Linked DNA regions of Granulicella sibirica. The protein of the gene in region 2 binds, or shares a complex with, the protein of the main gene of each other region. Links are inferred from orthologs where the notes say so. Each region holds a gene or a part of one and is shown on either strand. Other genes may lie near its edges.

Region 1 (3,232 bases), 130 kb from region 2 along the record:
CTCAATGGCTGATGTGATTCAGCGCAACTCTCCAGAAGCACATCCCGGAATGATGATGGAAGCGAAGTCAGCCTCCATCATCATTCCGACATTTAATGGCGCTTCCCGTATCGGGAACTGCCTGACGGCCCTGCTGGATCAGACCGCGGGCCGGGACATTGAGATCCTCGTAATCGACGATGGATCGAAGGATGAGACAGGGGACGTCGTTCGCCGATACCCTACTGTCCGTCTCATCTCCCGGGCGAATGCCGGACCTGCCGCAGCCCGGAACCTGGGCGCATTCGAGGCGCGGGGAGAGATTCTTCTCTTTACCGACGACGACTGTATTCCCATGACAGGCTGGCTCGATGCGATGCTTACGCCCTTCGAGAGCCGCGAGGTTGTTGGTGTCAAAGGAACATACTGTACGCGGCAACGGGAGCTCGCAGCACGCTTTGTCCAGGTCGAATACGAAGATAAGTACCGCCTTATGGCCGACCTGCCAAGCATCGATTTTGTCGATACCTACTCGGCTGGCTTTCGACGCGAGAACTTCCTGGAGATGAACGGGTACGACACCTCGTTCCCTGTCGCATGCGCGGAGGACGTCGAATTGTCCTACCGGATGTCCGCGCGTGGCTGGAAGATGGTCTTCGCGCCGAAGGCCGTTGTCTGCCACACCCATCCCGACTCGTTCTCGCGCTACCTAAAGAAGAAGTACAAGTTCGCCTTCTGGCGGGTCTTGGCCGTGCGCAAGAACCCAAGCAAGGGTGTCAAAGACAGCCACACGCCTCAAGTGATGAAGCTTCAGCTTCTTTTTGCGCCTGCACTTGTGACTGCTGCTGTGTTTGACCTCATCGTACGGCCCGCTGTCCCCGCCACCGCAATTGTTCTAGGAGCCTTCGTACTCAGCACCTTGCCCTTCGCTGCTCGAGCCTTTGCCAAGGACCCGCTGATCGGGATGCTCTCGCCCGCAATCCTTGCAGCGAGGGCCTGCGCACAGTTATTTGGTGTTGTCGCTGGCGTCATGTTCGCTGGGAGAAGGCAAGCCGAAGTCGCCACGAATCCACGGTAGTGACCTACTCACTTCCCAATGCAGAAGGTAGAGAAGACCAGGTTCAACACGTCGTCTGGTGTTGTCGTCCCCGTTAGCTCATCGAGAGGCTGCAGCGCTGCGTAAAGGTTTAACATAACCATCTCATGAGGGATCCGCGCGGCGACCGCCCTCCGCGCCTCGCTGAGAGCCGCCAAGGATCGGCTCACAGCATCATGCTGACGAACGTTCGTCAGCAACCCTGATTCGAGCGTGGCTGTGCCGTGGATCCGCGACGTGATCGCCTCCCTGAGAATATCGATACCCACTCCGGTGAGCGCGGAGACGTGAACTCCTTCGTCGAGGCCAGGGACTGACGCCCCGGCGGTATCCGGAAGCAGATCGGTCTTGTTTCGGACAAGGATGTATGGGCGATTCTCTAATTCTTTGCGCAGAAGACGCTCTTGGCTGCTGATCACCTTGGACGCGTCCGTCACCACAAGAATGAGGTCGGCCGCAGCGAGCGCTTCATGGCTCTTGGCAATACCAAGCATCTCCGCTTCGTCGGTCGTGGTCCGTAAGCCGGCTGTGTCGATCAACTCGACCGGAATCCCTTCGATCGCGACTCGCTCGGAGATGAGGTCGCGTGTCGTCCCGGGCGTTGCGGTCACGATTGCCCGATCGCGGTCGAGCAGACGATTGAACAGGGAAGACTTTCCCGCGTTCGGCTCTCCGACAATTGCCAGCTTCAGGCCCGCGTGGAGAATGCGGCCATATTGGAACGAGTCAGCCAGAGATCGGAGAGGCGCTTCGACCGCATCAAGCGACGCGACGATCTTCTCATCGGGCAGCACGTCGATGTCATCCTCGGCGAAGTCAATTCCGGCTTCGAGGGATGCGATCAGGTAGAGCAGTGCTCGTTTGGTCGGTGAGAGTCGTCTTGAAAGTGCTCCCCCCAATTGTTCCGCCGCGAGCCGCGCCTGGTGATGGGTGGTTGCGTCGATCAGGTCGCGAACGGCCTCCGCTTGCGTGAGGTCCATTCGTCCGTTGAGAAACGCGCGCTGCGTGAACTCTCCCGCCCGGGCAAGCCGTGCTCCGCCTGCTAGCGCTTGCTCGATGAGGAACCCGAGAACGACCGGCGATCCGTGCGATGCGATCTCAAGCACATCTTCTGCCGTGTAGGAGTTCGGTGCCGCAAAGTAAGTGATCACCGCCTCGTCGATCAGGTGTCCGCTCGCGGGATCGAGGATGCGCACAAACGTTGCACGCCGCGGTTCAGCAGACACCTCAAGTTTGAGAAGAGGCATGAGAGTCTGCAAAGCGGCTGGCCCCGACAAGCGCACGATCCCGATGCCACCGCGGCCGGGTGGCGTCGCGACGGCGACGATCGTGTCCTGTTCCAACGTGAGATCGGGGTCCATAGGGAGGTTTGTCCGTTCCTCTTAGGATGCCACGCCAAACCGGACCGCGAGTTTGCGATAGGCTCGCGCTCGTGCGAATCAACAGGCCTCGGGCGCTTACCATAGCGCTATGCCAGTGCACTTTTCCGAGAACGCGCTGAAGTTCCTGCGCGGCCTCACTCGACACAATGATCGCGAATGGTTCGGAGCGCGGAAGACCATCTATGAAACCGAGCTCAAGGCTCCTATGCTCGAGCTCATCGGCGAGATCAACGACGCATTCCTCGACTTCGCGCCGGAGCATGTCCGTCCCCCGCAAAAGGCGATGATGCGCATCTATCGCGACATCCGCTTCTCGGCCAACAAGGCTCCCTACAAGACGCGGCTTGCAGCGTGGTGGTCACGCGATGGTATGGAGAAGACCTCGGGCGCCGGCTTCTACACGAGCTTCGGTCCCACGGGCTTGACCGTTGCGGCGGGCGTCTATGCACCGGACAAGTTTCAGCTTCTTGCCATCCGCAGACACCTTGTGGAGCACCATGCCGAGTTCCTCAAGCTGCTCCAGTCGAAAAAGATGAAGGTAAGCCTGTCGGAATTCGAAGGCCAAAGCCTGACGCGGCCTCCCAAGGGCTTCGCTGACGCCACCATCTCTGCAGAGGCGATGCGGTTGATCATGTGCCGGCAATGGGGTGTCTCCGCGACGCTGCCGGTGGAGACGGCGCTTGGTCCTGGGCTCACGAAGGAGGTCGTCAGCCGCTTCAAGCTTGCGGCTCCGATGGTTGCTCTCCTGAATGAACCGTTGTTGAAACGACAGCCG
Region 2 (3,224 bases):
GTTCGGGTTGTTGGTTGCGTAGTCCTGGTGATAGGCCTCGGCGTCGTAGAAGCCCTTGAGTGGCGTGACTTCGGTGACGATTTTTGCCTTGAAGATGTGTGCCTCTTCGAGCTGGGCGATGTAAGCCGAAGCGACTTTCTTCTGCTCTTCGTTCGAGTAGAAGATGGCGGAGCGATAGCTTGTGCCCTGGTCGGGTCCCTGGCGGTTGAGGGTGGTGGGATCGTGGCCGACGGTGAAGAAGATGCGGAGAAGCTGACCGTACGTGATCTTCGACGGATCGTAGGTAATCTCGACCGACTCGGCGTGGCCTGTCGTTTCCGTTGTCACCTGATCGTAGGTGGCGGTATTTGCGTTGCCTCCGGAATATCCGGCTTCGGTGTGGATGACGCCCTTGACGCGCTGGAAGACGGACTGCGTTCCCCAGAAGCAGCCTCCGGCGAAGACTGCCTTTTCGCGGCCTGCGTGAGGCTGCTCGTCGACCTGCGGGACAGGTGCTGGCGTCCTGAGGAGGGCTGCGCCCTGGGCGTGGGAGACGCCGCGCCAGCCAAAGGCGACCGCGGCGAGGATGACGAGAGCGAATGCTCCGGCGCGGAGCGTTCCGGAGAGATCGAATTTGCTGGTTGCTGACATGCTGTGGCCCTTTCTTGAGCCGGTATTCGGAACTGCACTTCTATAGGACGCGAATCAGACTCAAGAGATACAGAGCAGGCTAGCTAGCGCGGGCTTTCGCTTGAATTTCGAGGAAGCAGTTGACGAGGGCTACGGCGGCGGGAGTAACGCCGGGGATGCCGCTGGCCTGGCCGAGCGTCATGGGACGGACGCGGGTGAGGGTTTCGACCATCTCGCGAGAGAGACCGGAGCAGGCTTTGTAGTCGAACCAGAGGGGGATCTGGCGGTTTTCGGCGCGCTTGAGCTTGTCGATGGAACGCTTCTGCTGAACGAGGTAGCCGGAGTACTTGATCTCGGTTTCGACCGTCTTCATCTCGTTGCGGACCCAGGCGGGAAGGTGATCAGGAGTCTCGGCGATGGCTTCGAGCCATGGATACAACGGATGAGTCATTTGATCCCACATCTCAGAGGCGAGGTGTGGGGCACCCGTCTTTGCGGCGAGCCTGGCTAGGAACATGGGGGCCAGAAGGTCGATTGTCAGTTCGGGGCGCTTGAGGAGTTGGGCGTAGGTTTGTCCCTTGAGCGTATGCGGGTCTTCGGGGGCGATCGCTTCGACGATCGCGACGGTCGGCTGCTCGGTGGTGACGCGGGTAGTCTCAAGGAGCTTCGCGAAGGCGGCGGAGCGTGCCTGGCGGGCCTCGTAGGCGGCCCAGGTGGCGTCGTCGATGAGGCCGAGACGGCGGCCGTACGGGGTGAGGCGAAGGTCCGCATTGTCGATGCGAAGGTGGAGGCGGAACTCGGCGCGGCTGGTGAACATGCGGTAGGGCTCGTTGGTGCCCTTGGCGATGAGGTCGTCGATGAGGATGCCGGTGTAGGCCTCGGAACGGTCGAGGGTGAAGGTTGGGCAGGGAGGCCGGGCGTCCTCGTCTCCCACCTTAGGCGATGAAGCCGCCGAAGGTGGGGCACCCTCATCTTTTCTCCACGTTGCGTAGAGGGCGGCGTTGATTCCGGCCATGATGCCCTGGCACGCGGCCTCTTCGTAGCCTGAAGTTCCGTTGATCTGGCCGGCGAGATAGAGGCCTTCGAAACGCTTCACCTTGAGAGTACGGTCGAGTTCGGTGGGGTCAATAGCGTCGTACTCGATGGCGTAACCGGGGCGGAGCATCTCGGCGTTCTCGAGGCCGGGGATGGAATGGACCATCGCGGCCTGAACCTCCATGGGGAGCGAGGTCGACATGCCGTTGATGTAGACCTCGTGGGTGGTGAGGCCTTCGGGCTCGAGGAAGAACTGGTGCTGGGTCTTGTCCGGGAAGCGGACGATCTTGTCTTCGATGGACGGGCAGTAGCGCGGGCCGATGGCTTCGATCTGGCCGGTGTACATGGGGGAGCGATGTACGTTCTCGCGGATGAGACGGATGGTCTCGGGCGTCGTGGTCGCGATGTGGCAGGAGATCTGGCGGAGGGGGATCTTTTTCGTGCTGAAGGAGAACGGGGTGGGGTCGGAGTCGCCGGGCTGCTCGGTGAAGCGGGACCAGTCGATGGTGCGGCCATCGAGACGCGGAGGCGTTCCGGTCTTGAGGCGGCACTCGCGGAGGCCGAGGCGCTTGAGGGCTTCGCCGAGGAGGACGGAGGCGGGTTCGCCGGAGCGGCCGGCAGTGTACTGCTGCTCGCCGCAGTGGATGAGGCCGTTGAGGAAGGTTCCGGTGGTGACGATGGTGGCGTGGGCGTAGATGGTTCGGCCGTCGCGGAGTTTTACGCCTCGGATGGTTTGGGGTTCCGTGGATCCCACCTTAGGCGATGCAGCCGCCGAAGGTGGGGCACCCTCGGTTTCGACTGGACCGATTTCGAGGTCGATGACTTCGGCTTGCTTGATGAAGAGGTTGGACTGGGATTCGAGGACTTCGCGCATCTTGACGCGATAGAGGGCCTTGTCGCACTGGGCGCGAGGGCTCCAGACGGCGGGGCCTCTTGAGGTATTGAGGAGGCGGAACTGGATGCCGGTGGCGTCGGCGACCTGGCCCATGATGCCGCCCAATGCGTCGATTTCGCGGACGAGATGGCCCTTGGCGATACCGCCGATGGCGGGGTTGCAGGACATCTGGGCGATGAGGTCGAGGTTCAGGGTGAAGAGGGCGGTGCGGAGACCCATGCGAGCGGCGGCCATGGCCGCTTCGCAGCCGGCGTGACCGGCTCCGACTACCAAAACGTCGTATTGTTCGGTGTACGGCATAGTTTCGACCCCCTCCCCCCTCCCCATAGCCCGGGTACAAGTCTTTCATTTTGTAGCACTTACGAAGAAGTTACGGCTGTAAATGATAGTAAACAAATGGCTTACGCCTAAATATTAGCAAATAAAGAGCTTACGCCGACATGAGAGCTCGCAGCTAAAGAAAGGCCTCTTCTCGTATCTTTCTGCTTCTATTTTATCGAGTTCACCGTAACTCGCAGGACATCGACTTTTCCTTTTCCTTTGTTGAACTTACGCTCTTCGAGGGCTTGACAAGCGAGTTTACGGGCAAATACGCGAAAAATAAATTTCCGTGCGATTTAACCGGGTTTCTTGCCGATTTCGAATGCCTGCTATTCGTCGAGGAAAGAGGCTCCAGGATCAAGGT

Evidence for each region.
Region 1: the proteins of mnmG (region 2) and mnmE are in contact, whole or in part, in a solved structure (PDB 9HIP), measured with the Escherichia coli proteins. The link is inferred for Granulicella sibirica from one-to-one orthologs.

The regions. Positions count from the first base shown.
Region 1 is NZ_RDSM01000001.1:2,011,708-2,014,939, forward strand. What follows is about bases 252-3,164. They hold mnmE (tRNA uridine-5-carboxymethylaminomethyl(34) synthesis GTPase MnmE), read right to left. Parts: upstream 2,437-3,164; coding sequence 1,066-2,436; downstream 252-1,065. Other genes in these bases: GRAN_RS08300 (glycosyltransferase family 2 protein), read left to right, coding at 252-1,057; GRAN_RS08310 (DUF2461 domain-containing protein), read left to right, coding at 2,546-3,164. Also shown: more of GRAN_RS08300, read left to right, coding at 5-251; more of GRAN_RS08310, read left to right, coding at 3,165-3,232. UniProt on the Escherichia coli protein: Exhibits a very high intrinsic GTPase hydrolysis rate. Involved in the addition of a carboxymethylaminomethyl (cmnm) group at the wobble position (U34) of certain tRNAs, forming tRNA-cmnm(5)s(2)U34.
Region 2 is NZ_RDSM01000001.1:1,883,492-1,886,715, forward strand. Bases 275-3,179 are described here. They hold mnmG (tRNA uridine-5-carboxymethylaminomethyl(34) synthesis enzyme MnmG), read right to left. Parts: upstream 2,840-3,179; coding sequence 710-2,839; downstream 275-709. Other genes in these bases: msrA (peptide-methionine (S)-S-oxide reductase MsrA), read right to left, coding at 275-630. Also shown: more of msrA, read right to left, coding at 1-274; GRAN_RS07895 (family 43 glycosylhydrolase), read right to left, coding at 3,190-3,224. UniProt on the Escherichia coli protein: NAD-binding protein involved in the addition of a carboxymethylaminomethyl (cmnm) group at the wobble position (U34) of certain tRNAs, forming tRNA-cmnm(5)s(2)U34.